Linked DNA regions of Nodosilinea sp. E11. The protein of the gene in region 2 interacts with the protein of the main gene of each other region in a pairwise test. Links are inferred from orthologs where the notes say so. Each region holds a gene or a part of one and is shown on either strand. Other genes may lie near its edges.

Region 1 (5,321 bases), 670 kb from region 2 along the record:
GGGTGGGGGTGCCCTGCAATTGCATGACCTGGGCTTCGCTCGATCCTAGCGTCCAAGTGTCTTGGGCGGCTTGAGCCGAGAGTATCATAGACCCTTCGCCCAGCACCTTGAGGGTGCCATCGGCGTTGTTGTACTGCTTGACGTAGCCGTTGTTGAGCTCAATGGTGCTGTTGCCGTAGCGCAGGGTTTGCTGGCAGGTGTTGGGAAACTGGGTGGTTTGGGAGGGAGTGCCCTGAATCGCTAAGACTAGGTCTAGATCAGAACCCAGGGTCCAGTAGGTTTTGGCGGTTGGAGTGCTGCTGGGGCGGCTGGTGACGTTACTCTGGGCATATTGCAAATTGCGCCCGTACTCGGCAATTTTTTCTTGGGCCAGACTGCCCTGGCCACTGGCCTGAGGCACCAACTGCATAAAGCCAATGGCCTGCTCCCACAGCATGGCTACTTCGGCCCACTCTTCGCTAAATTCGGCGGTTTGGGTGAGCTCGGCGGCTGACATGGCCCGCTCGCTGCCCTGGTAGAAGGGGTTGTCTACGGCGGCGGCAGCAGCGCGATTGGGCGGCCATGACCAGGCTCGCGGCTGAGAGGTCACCAGTGAATATCCGCCGGCAAGGGCCAGGCCTAGGGATAGACCAACGGCCCCCCAGGCTAGCCGTTCTCGCAGGGCTTGGCCAGGGCGTTTGAGCTCAAATCGATACAGTGTTTGAGGATGTTGCCCGTCTAGCTCAGGGTGGCTACGTTTGGTCATAGTAATTAGTGAGGAGTACACAACCCCAGAAACAATCTAGGTGGCTATGGGTGGGGTCCCACGAACCCGGAGCTTCCATGACAGTCAACCTGACCGCATCAGGGACGATGGGAGATGGCGGGCATCTATAGCTCTACCCTAAGACGGAGGATTACTATAGATATACTCAGCCAATCGGATGATTTTGAAGATCTTCCTCACCCTATCGTAGGAAATTGATCTAGGATTTTAGGCTTTCTGTAATTTATGGAAGCTTATTTAAACTGCCCTAGTCTGTCAAACTTCCATCACTCCCGCCTCACCATTTCTTGACTTCGCTAGGTTGACCGCTATGGATGCACTACCGCTGCGCTGGGATCTGCCCCCGATCGAGGCTTGCCCCGATCGCTGGGTAGAGGCGGTGACTCAGGCTCTGCCGGGGGCTCAGCCGTCGCGCTGGTTGGCCCAGGTGCTGTGGCAGCGGCAGCTCTGCGGGCTTGAAGAGCTGCCGGGCTGGTTAAACCCGGCGGTGTATCGGCCTACCCCCGCCAGCGCCTTTGGGGCAGAGATGGCGATCGCCATTGAGCGCCTTAAACAGGCGATCGCGGCCGATGAGCAGGTGGCGATCTGGGGTGACTTTGATGCCGACGGGGTGACCTCGACCGCTGTGTTGTGGGATGGGCTGGGGCAGCTAATTCCCAAGGGCGATCGCCTCACGTACTATATCCCCAACCGTCTGAGCGAGTCCCACGGGCTGTCACGGCGGGGGCTTGACCAGCTAGCTGAGTGGGGAGCCACGCTGGTGGTGACCTGCGACACCGGCAGCACCAATGGGGCCGAAATTGCCTACGCCAAGGCGCTCGGCCTGGAGGTGATTGTCACCGATCACCACACGCTGCCGGAGGGAGAGCTGGGCGCGGTGGCCCTGATCAACCCCCGCTCTCTGTCGTCCGATCATCCGCTGGCGACGCTGTCGGGGGTGGCGGTGGCCTACAAGCTACTGGAGGGCCTCTACGCCGCCTTGGAGTCGCCGCCGCCCCTGCCCCTCGACCATGTTTTAGACCTGGTGGCGATTGGCCTAATTGCCGACCTAGTAGAGCTGCGGGGCGACTGCCGCTATCTGGCGCAGGTGGGGTTGACCCGGCTACAAACCCAAACTCAGCCCCATCCGCCGTACCCACGGCCAGGGCTGGCAGAGTTGTTGGCGCTGTGCAAGCGCACGGGCGATCGCCCCACCGATATTTCCTTTGGTCTCGGCCCCCGGATCAATGCTGTCAGCCGTATCCATGGCGATGCCAGTTTTTGTGTGGAATTGCTGACGAGTCAAGCTGGCTCTCGCACCAAAACCCTGGCCCATGAGGCCGAGTTGGCCAACACCCGCCGTAAAGCCCTCCAGCGCGACCTCTACAACCAGGTGATGGCACGGGTCGCCCAGGTCGATCTGTCTACGACTCGCTGTGTGGTTCTGGCCGACGAGCAGTGGGAGCCAGGGCTGTTGGGCCTGGTGGCAGGGCAGGTAACCCAGGCCCTGGGGCGGCCCACCATTTTGCTGCGCCTCGATCCGCCACCGGAGGATGGCAGCCCCCCTATGGCCAGGGGGTCGGCGCGATCGGTAGCGGGGCTAGATCTCTACCAGCTGTTTCAGGCCCAGGCCGAGCTGCTGACTGGCTTTGGCGGTCACCCGTTGGCGGCGGGGCTTACCCTGCCGGTGGCCCACATCGATGTGCTGGCGGCGGCACTCAACCGCATGGTGCGCGAACAGTTGGGGGGGGACGGTGCACCTCAGCCCGCGCTGGCGATCGATTTAATCGTGACGGTGGCTGAGCTGGGTCAGCCGCTGTTTCGCGAGCTGAAGGGGCTCGAACCCTGCGGTATGGGTAACCCAGTGCCCAAGCTGCTGATTCGCAATGGGTGGTTTAGAAATACCTCGCACCGAAAACTGCGCGATCGCCACAACAAAACCGTGGGGTTCATCAAAACTGAATTTGAGCTGTGGGACGACACCGCTCAGACGGGCTTTCCTGGGGAGTGGTGGGGCCACTACCGCGATGAACTGCCCCCCGGTCGCTGTGACCTGGTCGTCGAGCTAGATTTCAACAGCTATAACGGCTACCACGTCAAACTGGTGGATGTGCGTCCGGTGCTTGTCGAGACGGCTGTTGCAATATCCGACCAGATACTGCCTATTCTCGACTGGCGGCAGGCCACCCCCGCCGCCCAAGATGCGGCCCTAGTCGTTGACCAAGCCCCTACCCAGTGGCGCGATTGGCAAGATTGGCAGCGCCAGGCCGTCCAGGCTGGGTTGCCCGTGGCGCTGGCATTTTCCTTGGTGGTCGATGACCGCTTGCCGCTAGATCTGTGGCAAGAACTGGTGGGCATTGCCAAATACCTCGCTCGTACGGCAACGGTGGTGACCAGGGTACAGCTAATGCAGCGGCTGCGGCTGTCTCCCACGAGTCTGTCGTTGGGGTTGGCCGCCTTGGCAGCGGTGGGCTTTGAGATAGTTGATGACCTAGAAACCCTGGCGATACAGCCTGCTCCCGACCCCATCGAGTCTGACTCGGTAAGCCCTGACCCAGCCGCCGTCAGGCGGTTTTTAGATGCCCTGCAAGAGGAGCAGTTTCGCCGTCGCTATTTTGCCCAGGTGCCGGTGAGCGCCCTAGGGCACGACCCCAGGTTTGGGTAGGGTCACATTCCTGATAGGGTGAGCATTACCCCCCCTTAGCCCTTGTTATGACCGACTGGTTCTATCCCTTGCCGCCCCTGATTGAGGGCACTCTGCTAAAGCGCTACAAGCGATTTTTTGCCGATATTGAACTCGAAACTGGGGAGGTGATCACAGCCCACTGCCCCAACACGGGGCCGATGACTGGGGTGTGCCACATCGGTGGGCGAGTGCTGGTTTCCCAGAGTTCTGACCCCAGGCGCAAGCTGGCCTACACCTGGGAACTGGCGGAAGTTAACGACACGGTGCCCACCTGGGCCGGGGTCAACACGGCGCTGCCCAACCGGGTGGTGAAGTCGCTGCTAGAGGCGCGGCAAATTCCAGAACTGGGTGACTACACCACCATTCGCCCAGAGGTACGCTACGGCGGCGATGGTAAAAGCCGAATCGATTTTGTGATCGCTGGGGAAGACGCGGCTCCGATCACCTATATCGAGGTGAAAAACACCACCTGGGCCAAGGGTACCCTGGCGCTATTTCCCGATACGGTGACAACCCGTGGCCAAAAGCACCTCAGAGAACTGACGGCATTGATTCCCACCGCCCAGGCGGTGATGTTGTACTTCATTAACCGGGGCGACTGCACCGCGTTTTCGCCCGGCGATGAGGCCGACCCCACTTACGGGCTGCTGCTGCGCGAGGCGATCGCTAAGGGAGTGCAGATCTTGCCCTGCCGCTTTGACATTACTCCCGCCGGCCTGCGTTACCTGGGTCTCGCCCCGCTTGTTTTAGCCTAAGACCAGATCCTGCAAGGATGAAGGCGATCGCGCCCCAATGGCAGCCGTTGATTGAGGTAGGACACCCTGACAGGCGGAATTTTCTGGTAGGGGCATTGCACGGCAATGCCCTGCATAAATAGGCAGGCTAGCGCGCCGAGTAAGTCAGCGATCGCCAGGCAAAGTGGGGCAACGCCAGCATGCGACGCCAACGCCAGGGCTCTTTGTAGAGGCGGTAGAGCCATTCCAAGTGGTTGCGGCACATCCACTCGGGGGCGCGAGATTTGACCCCAGCCCAGATGTCGAAACTACCGCCCACGCCAATCCAAACGCTGTTGGGGCAGAGGTGACGATGTTCACGAATCCACAGTTCTTGGCGGGGTACGCCCATGCCGACCAGAATAACGCTGGGCTGGAGTCGCTCCAAATGCCGCAAAAAATCGGGCTGGTCTTCAGGCCCGAGGTAGCCGTGCTGGGTGCCAGCAATCTGTAACCCAGCCAGTTGCCGCTGCCAGTAGAGCCCGGCGCGATCGGCCACGCCGGGCACGCCACCGTACATGAAAACTGTTTCTTGGGGGGATAGGCGCTTGAGCACTGACGCCGCCAGCTCAATGCCCGGAGCCCGCTCAATGCGCTGCCCTTTGGTGCGAAAGTACAGCACCACCCCAGCCCCGTCAGGAATGACTAGCTCAGCATTGAGAATGACCTGGCGCAGGGCCGGGTTTTGGTCAGCCTGCATGGCCATTTCGGCGTTGAGGGTAACCACATGGGCACCGTGCCCCTGACGATAGTGATCGATCAGCCAGCCCGCATAGTCGGCCCGCCAGTGAACGGGTAACCCCATGACTTTCAATACATCTGGGGTGTTTGCTCGATTTGCCAACGTCATGTTTACTCTCCCAACCCTCGACCCTAGGCTAGAGCGCTAGATGCCTGGTGGCAACGCCCTTTGCCCATTAACCATAGAGACCATACCTCGAAATCGAATTAATGTGTCGTATTTCTCAACATCGTCGGCAAGACTTTAACGCAGCTGCCTCTATTGGTCTAGTGCTTCTAAGGCCAGGCGGGCACGGGCCTGTACGGCCAGGGTGTCGTCGTACTGCGCTTGTTCGAGGGCGGCTAGAATCATTGGCTGTTGCGTCGCAGGCTCTAC
Region 2 (8,094 bases):
CAGCTTGACCTCTTTCAAAGACGGCTTAGAGCTTTGCTTCTGCCGCTTACTCTGCTGGTACTGGAGCTTACCGTAATCCAGAATTTTGGCCACAGGGGCATCTTTGCCGTTAGAGACCACCACCAGATCAAGGCCTTGATCTTCCGCCAGCTTAAGCGCATCGCGGGTTTCCATGAGACCTCGGTTTTGGTTCTCATGATCGATCAGGAACACCTGGGGTGAGCGAATTTGCCGGTTTACCAGTTGCGTCTTAGAAATAAGTCGTCCCTCTCATAATTCAACAATGGGGCCAGGCACTTAGGGGCGAAGCCTCTGAATGGAGCGCTGGCTAGTGTACCGTACCCTAAGCCTAGGGAGCACTATCCAATAGGATATCAATAGAATAGCCCAGCTTCTAGGGGGTAGATGTGTCAAAATATCCGGTCTTAACAAAACAGTAGATCACCCAGGAAATTAGGGCTTCATGCCACTACCCTGGGGGCATACAGACGTCTTAGAGGAGGCCTATGGCCGCATATTTTGCCACCGTTGCCCGTGGGCTAGAAGCCCTGGCCGCTCAAGAACTAGAATCTCTCGGTGCCCAGGCAGTGGCACCGGGTTTTTGTGGAGTTGCCTTTGAGGGCGATCGCGAGCTGCTGTACCGGGTTAACCTGTGGTCACGGCTGGTTTTTCGGGTGCTAGTTAAGCTAGCCGATTGCCCCTGCCACGATGCCGACGATCTCTACCAAGGCATTCAGAGTATTGACTGGCGGCCCTACCTGTCTCCTGAGCTCACCTTTGCGGTCGATGCCACCGGCAAAAATAGCCGCCTGAACCACACCCACTTCACAGCTCTTCAAGTCAAAAATGCCGTGGTTGACCAGCAGCGCCAGCACTGGGGCGATCGCTCGACTATCGACACCCAACACCCCGAGGTGCGGCTGAATGTACACATTCAAAACGATACTTGCACCGTCAGCCTCGACAGCTCGGGCAGCAGCCTGCACCGGCGGGGTTACCGCCCAGCGGTTGGGGCCGCGCCGCTCAAAGAATCGTTAGCCGCCGCCCTAGTCAAGCTCACCGACTGGCCTGGCAACGTCCCGCTGTTTGACCCGCTGTGTGGCTCTGGCACGCTGCCGCTAGAGGCCAGCCTGGCGGCGTTAAATATTGCTCCAGGCCTCTTTCGCGAGGAGTTTGGCTTCCAGACCTGGCCCGATTTCGATGGCGACCTGTGGGATCGCCTGTGGCAGGAAGCCGAGGCCAGTCGAGGACCAGACTTAGATACCTGGGTGGGGGGGTGCGATCGCGATCCCGACATCATTCAGCAGGCTCAGCGCAACGCCCAACGCTGCGATCTGGCTGAGCAGATTAAATTCTGGGCTGCCGACCTAGCCGACCTAGAGGCCCCCGCCGACAGCGGCTATCTGCTGTGCAACCCGCCCTACGGCGAACGGCTGGGGGCCGACGATGACCTCGGGGCCTTCTACAAGTTGCTAGGCGACGTGCTCAAGCAGCGCTTTAAGGGGTGGACAGCCTTTGTGCTCAGCGGCAACAAAGCCCTGGCTCGACATATTGGGCTGAAGTCGGCCCAGCGGGTGGCCGTGTATAACGGCACTCTGCCCTGCCAGTGGCTGAAGTATGAGCTGTATTGAAGCCTATGTTGGGTTAGCCCTCAAACGTGGCAACCTCAGAGGTTGGATGACCAGGCTCCGAGTTCAGTGCATCTAGACTCAGGGCATCTAGGCTATGGCCCAATTTATCGGCCAGGCCCTCTACCCAGGCTTCGTCTTGGCGGGTGTAGCTGCGGGGGGCGTTGGCCGCCAAAATCAACGCGCCATCTTTACCCATGGGCTGGCAGATCACACCCTGGGTGTTTTCGGGTAAATAGTCAAACTCGACTCGCCCAGGGTAAATGCTGAGATTAACCAGATAGATGGCTTTGCCAGTCTCAAGTACCCGCTTCAGAATGGGGCCAGGAGTAACCTCGGCCTGGGGGGGTAAGATACCGCGCCGCAGCAGCACTTTGCCCTGGTGATAGACCACGACCGAACGGGTGACGGTGTTGGTCAACAGCAGATGCGAGGCCCAAGCCAGCTCAGTCTTAGTGGCTTCTGACAAGGCTGCGTCGAATTCTAGACCGGCTTCGCCTACCAGGGTAACCGCCTCCGGAGCGATGGGCTGAACCCGCTGCCAGATCAAGCCGGTCAAAATTAGCACGGCGCTCAAAATAACGCCCATCACGTCGGAGCGAGCCTGGGACTCGGTGAGCATTGGCGTGAGTACGCGGTTGAGCAGCAACAAAACGCCGCCTAGCCCCCCGACCACTAGGGGAAGCCGCCGCAGCACCCGATTTGGGTCAGTTTGCGCCATGGTTTAGAACGATCTCCCCTGCACTACTTCGTTAAGACGATTTTAAGGGAGCTAAGCCGCTCAAGGGGGAAATCAGACTGCAGGGTGCTGGCCTCTCAGGCAGAGAGGTCAGCACCCTGCCGCCTGCCGCGTTAGTTGTGGCAACCGCAGCCCGTGTGACCACAGCCCGTAGACCCCTCGGGGTGTCCGTTGGCACAGGCATCGCTGCAAAAATAGTGGCCGTCTTTCTCTAGGGCTTGGCTAGTATCGACAACGCACAGGCAGGAGTCGCAGGCGCATTTCATCTGAGTAACGGTAGTCATGGCAGGTTTCCTCTTAGATAAGTGAACTAGACTATTGCTCAAACACTTGAACAATCGTTCATAGATAGACAATAACACATGAACAGGTATTCAGGCATTATTTGGCCGTGCAATTTGCAGTGGGACGGGGCGATCGCCTAGAGGAGATAAGCTGGTTCTGCCTTAGCGCCTGTCTCAGCTCTAGCGGGGCTGGCACGACTGGTTCTTGTTTTGGGCAAAGGTGCTGGTTGAGATGGAATACTTTTAGCAATGGCTGCTGGAGAACGATTATGGCTGACCCGGTTCCCGCCGCTGAGTCTACTGCCGGTGCCCAGAATACTGGTGCTCATAGTGCCTGTGCCCACGAGGCCGGGACACCAGCGGTGGCAGAAATTTTAAGCATCGACAAAGCCCAGCGCATGGCGGAGTTTTTTGGGGTGCTGGGCGATCCCAATCGCTGGCGCATTCTCTCGGCTCTGGCCCTAAGAGAAATGCGCGTGGGGGAGCTAGCCGCCGCCGTAGCCATGAGTGAGTCGGCAGTGTCGCACCAGCTGCGGATTTTACGGGCGACGCGCCTGGTTAGCTACCGCAAGCGCGGGCGCAACGTGCTCTACTGCCTCAAAGACGACCATGTGTTTAACCTCTACCGCGAAGCCTCGGAGCACCTAGATGAACCTATGGAAGAGTGAGGTCAAAGGGGATGGGTCGGCAATGGCTGAGGCGGGGCATACCCACAGGATTCGGGGTTAGCCCACCAACCTGCTTTCACTGAGACGGTAGACTGAAGTATTGTCGGGTTGTCTTATAGTGCTATGACCGTTTCTCCCGTCGCCCAAAGCGCAGTTCAACCGCTGCTCAGTATTGCCCAGGCTACGCGTCAGGCCGCCCAAACCCTGGCCAGCCTCTCTACCGCCGAGAAAAACCGAGCCATTGAGGCCGTAGCGGCAGCCCTAGAGGCCAACGCCAATGAGATTGTGGCGGCTAACCAGGCCGACTGCGAAGCCGCTGTAGCGGACCAACTGGCTAAACCTCTCTACGGTAGGCTCAAGCTAGATGAGGTGAAGTTGGCGGGGGCGATCGCAGGTGTGCATGACGTGGCGCGCCTACCGGATCCGGTAGGCCCGGTGCAAATTCACCGAGAGCTAGACGAGGGGCTAGTGCTCAAGCGGGTTGCCGTGCCCTTGGGAGTGCTAGGGGTAATTTTTGAGTCTCGCCCCGATGCGGTGATGCAAATTTCAGCTCTGGCGATTAAGTCGGGCAACGGCGTGATTTTGAAGGGGGGCAAAGAGGCCGTGTGCTCTTGCACGGCTCTGGTCAAGGCGATTAAACAAGGCTTGCAGGAGGCGGGGGTAGACCCCGAAGCCGTGCAGTTGCTTACCACCCGCGAAGAAACCCGCGCTCTGCTAGATCTAGAAGGCTATGTTGATCTGATTATTCCGCGCGGGTCTAATGCCTTTGTGCGGTTTGTGCAAGACAACACCCGGATTCCGGTGTTGGGTCATGCCGATGGGATTTGCCACCTGTACGTGGATCGAGAGGCAGATCTAGATCAGGCGGTGGCGATCGCGGTGGATGCCAAGACCGCCTACCCCTCCGCCTGTAACGCCATTGAAACCCTGCTAATTCACCAAGACATTGCGGCGGTGGCGCTACCGCCCCTAGCGACAGCCCTGCGAGAAGCCCAGGTCGAAATTCGCGGCGACGCCCAGGCTTGCCAGATCGTGCCCTACCTGGTGCCCACCACCGCAGACGACTGGGCCACAGAGTATAGCGATCTAATTTTGTCGGTGAAGGTGGTGGCGTCAACGACCGAGGCGATCGCCCACATCGCGACCTACGGCTCTCGCCATACCGAGGCGATTGTCACCCGCAACCCGGTCACCGCCGCCTACTTTATGAACCGAGTTGATGCAGCCGGGGTCTATCACAACTGCTCGACCCGCTTTGCCGACGGGTTTCGCTATGGCTTTGGGGCCGAGGTGGGCATTAGCACCCAAAAAATGCCCCCCAGGGGGCCGGTGGGGCTAGAGGGATTGGTCACTTACAAGTACCATCTGGTGGGCGATGGCCATGTCTCCGCCACCTACAGCGGCAGCGAGGCCAAGCCCTTCACCCATAAAGATTTGCCGCTCTAGGTTAGAGTCGAGCCCCAGGAGCAGCAGCTATGGAACGTGTCGTCATTATTGGCCTGGGTCTGATCGGCGGATCGCTGGGGCTAGATTTAGTGGGCCAGGGCCACAGCGTGGTTGGCATTGCCCGCCGCGAGGAGACGGCTCAGGCGGCTGTGGCGATGGGGGCAGTTACCGAAGCGGCCACTGACCTAGGGTTGGTAGCAGGGGCCGATATGGTGTTTATTTGCACCCCCATTGATGCGGTGGTGGCCACGGCGGCGGCGATCGTGCCCCACCTGAGCCCAGAGGCCGTAATTACCGATGTGGCTTCGGTGAAGGGAGAGTTGGTACCAGCGATCGAGGCGCTGTGGCCCCATTTTGTCGGCGGACACCCGATGGCGGGCAAGGCCGAGGCGGGGCTGGCGGTAGCCGAGGCAGGGCTGTTTCAGGGACGTCCCTACGTGCTGACGCCTACCGAGGCCACGAACCCAGCGGCACTGGAGCGGGTGAGGGCGATCGCCGCCAGCCTGGGCGCTAACCTCTGCCAGTGCAGCCCCCCCCAACACGATCGCGCCGTCGCCTGGATTTCGCACCTGCCGGTGATGGTCAGCAGCAGCCTGATTCTCGCCTGCCAGGAGGAAGCTGACCCAGCTATTCTGGCCCTGGCTCAAACCTTGGCCAGCTCAGGCTTTCAAGACACCAGCCGGGTAGGCGGCGGCGTGCCAGAGCTGGGTACCCTGATGGCCCGCCACAACCGAGCGGCCCTGCTAGAAGCCCTAACCCAATATCAGCAGCAGCTAGAGCAGATGAAAATGCTGATTTCTGCCGAAGACTGGGACGCAGTGCACAACACTCTTACCCAGGCACAAGCTGCCCGGCCTGCCTACTTGATCTAATACTGAATCCTGTTTGGTGACCCCGGTTCAGCAGGGCGCATGCCATGCGACCCTATGGTTTGGCCGTTTGGGAATCGGGGTTATGCAATTCGGATTCGGTATAACGAGAAATCCAGTTGCTTTAGGGAGACTGAGAGCCAGGTCAAACTATTACTTCGCCGGGTACACGGGTTCTTTGTCGATCACCACCGGTTTTTGATATAGCAGGGCGGTAAAGGTCACTGTCGAGCCCAGCCCTTCGCCCATGCTGATGAACTGCACCACGCCGCCCATGGCCTCGACCAAACGCTGGGAAATGGCCAAGCCTAAGCCGGTGCCGCCGTACTGGCGGGTGCGATCGCCGTCTACCTGACTAAAGCTTTGAAACAGCCGGTCTTGCTTTTCGAGCGACACACCAATACCGGTGTCGGCCACACTAATTTTGACCAGGCCAGGCCAGGGTTTACCTTTATATTCGACCTTTTGCGGTTTCACCTCGGCGCTGATGGTAACCCCGCCCTCATGGGTGAACTTAATGGCGTTGCCCACCAGATTAATCAGCACCTGGAGTAAGCGTTGGTAATTGCCGTTGACGGTGATATCGTCGCGGGTGGCGGGCAGCAAAAGCTCTAGATATAGATTCTTTTGGTTAGAGAGCGGGCGCATAAAGGTTTCCAGATCCGCCAACAGCTCCCTAAGGCTGATCGGCCCCATGTCGATCTGCATTTTGCCGGCTTCAATCTTGGCGATGTCGAGCACATCGTTAATTAGTTGCAGCAGGTGAATGGCTGACTTGTGAGCTTCTTCGATGAACTCTTCCTGCTCGGCGGGGTCGTCGGCCATGCCGTCAAGCACCAGCTTGAGAAAGCCAATCATGCCGTTGAGGGGAGTGCGCAGCTCGTGGGAGGTGTTGGCCAGGAACTCGCTTTTTAGCCGTGAGGCTTCTTCGGCCTGCTGGCGGGCTTCTTCGGCCTGGCGGCGGGCTTCTTGAAACTCGCGCTGTTTTTCCATCAGGCTGGCGTTGGCCTGCTGGAGCTTAATGGCCAGGGCGTGGCTTTCGCTGAATAGGGTGGCATGGGCGATCGCAGTTCCCACCTGATCGGCCAGATCGACCAACAAATTTAGCTCTACCTCTGTCCACACCCGAGTAGGCCGGTCGTGGAGCACAATGAACCCATTGATGGTGTTTTGGTAACGCGTAGCCACCGCCACGATCGACGGATCCGCTGGTTGCCGAGGTGGTATCACCCCCACCGGAGCCTGGACAGCGGCGCTCAGGCAGGGGGTTTCGGCCAGTAACCACACCTGCCCCTGACAGGTCGGCAGATCGTTAAATTTCACATATTCAGCAGCGACCGTGACGGCTTCGGGAGCCGTATTGGGGGCGACGGCACAGCTACAAACCAAGCAGCGGTCGACCTCAAACAAATCACCCAGTCCCTCCACCGTTTGCTGGCGAATGATTTCTAAGTCCAGGGTCCAGCGTACGTTGCGGGTGATTTGGTTGAGCCGAGGCGAGTAGGTCTGAAGCTGGGTACAGATTTCCGAGGCTGACTCTGGAGCTACCGCAGCTGGTGCCACGGCCCGGAGCCACAAACTATCAGCCAGACCGTTGAGGTCGGCCAGGTAGCCCGTAGCAGCAATGCGAAACAGCTTGCCATCAAGCCCTAGCAGAGGTTGTAGCACCCACTGCACATCAAGACTGTGGGACCCCAAGGGGCAGCGACCAGACAATTGCACAGGTTCGCTTTGGGTAGCCAAGCGGCTGAGGGCATGGCCCAGGGCATAGGGGGTGGTAAAGGCCACAACTTCGGCGAGCGATCGCCCGACCCAGGTAGCTGTCAGCGCTGGCGGTAATACGGATGCGCCCAGGGTTTGGATCGACTCCACTATGCCACTGGGGCTAAGCACCATCATCCAGGCCGACACAGGTTCGCCTGGGGCCATCTCACCGGCTGCGGCCAGAGTACGGAAGGAACGTCGCGATCGCATAGCAGTACGGAGCCGGAACGCTCCCATAGTAACCAACTCAACCGACCAATGGCTCTAGTTAAGGCAAATTAAGGAACGCAGGCACCAAGCTCTAGGGTGCCCGAACGAGGTCTCAACACCTCACCTGACACCCTAGCCGCTCTATCTTCGAGCTTAGTAAATCTTTGAGTTAGTCGTTCCACTCGCCCTTGGGGGGCACCGTGGGGTTGCGGGGCAGGTGGCGCACCAGGTCGTCTTCGTAGCGGCGATCGCCCCGCAACCACTGGCGCAGCGCCACATCGATCACCTTGCTGGGGTCAGAGGACAGGTGAGAAACCTGGTCAAGCAGGTCTTTGTCGATTTGCACAGAGAGGTCAACTTTTTCCGCCGACCGCTCGCCGGAAGGAGGTGCAGAGTTTTGCATAGTGGGTGCCCTAAGTGCCGAATAAGTCATGTATAGTCTCCAGTCTAAGCCCTGGGGCGGGTGGGTTTGCCCCTAGCCTGTGC

Evidence for each region. Proteins that work in one complex are often made in the same cells at the same time.
Region 1: the proteins of RRF56_RS12620 (region 2) and sfsA interact in binary tests that used the Escherichia coli proteins (3 or more experiments, as listed by UniProt). The link is inferred for Nodosilinea sp. E11 from one-to-one orthologs.

The regions. Positions count from the first base shown.
Region 1 is NZ_CP136520.1:1,662,486-1,667,806, reverse strand. Bases 2,597-5,321 are described here. They hold sfsA (DNA/RNA nuclease SfsA), read left to right. Parts: upstream 2,597-3,457; coding sequence 3,458-4,186; downstream 4,187-5,321. Other genes in these bases: RRF56_RS09750 (HEAT repeat domain-containing protein), read right to left, coding at 5,205-5,321; RRF56_RS09755 (WecB/TagA/CpsF family glycosyltransferase), read right to left, coding at 4,314-5,054; recJ (single-stranded-DNA-specific exonuclease RecJ), read left to right, coding at 2,597-3,410. Outside these bases: RRF56_RS09770 (hypothetical protein), read right to left, coding at 1-745; more of recJ, read left to right, coding at 1,077-2,596. UniProt on the Escherichia coli protein: Binds to DNA non-specifically. Could be a regulatory factor involved in maltose metabolism.
Region 2 is NZ_CP136520.1:2,327,312-2,335,405, forward strand. Bases 2,703-5,603 are described here. They hold RRF56_RS12620 (glutamate-5-semialdehyde dehydrogenase), read left to right. Parts: upstream 2,703-3,442; coding sequence 3,443-4,765; downstream 4,766-5,603. Other genes in these bases: RRF56_RS12615 (ArsR/SmtB family transcription factor), read left to right, coding at 3,050-3,319; RRF56_RS12625 (prephenate/arogenate dehydrogenase), read left to right, coding at 4,795-5,603. Outside these bases: infC (translation initiation factor IF-3), read right to left, coding at 1-258; RRF56_RS12600 (class I SAM-dependent RNA methyltransferase), read left to right, coding at 507-1,631; RRF56_RS12605 (cofactor assembly of complex C subunit B), read right to left, coding at 1,645-2,349; RRF56_RS12610 (metallothionein), read right to left, coding at 2,481-2,651; more of RRF56_RS12625, read left to right, coding at 5,604-5,637; RRF56_RS12630 (ATP-binding protein), read right to left, coding at 5,788-7,608; RRF56_RS12635 (hypothetical protein), read right to left, coding at 7,778-8,011. UniProt on the Escherichia coli protein: Catalyzes the NADPH-dependent reduction of L-glutamate 5-phosphate into L-glutamate 5-semialdehyde and phosphate. The product spontaneously undergoes cyclization to form 1-pyrroline-5-carboxylate.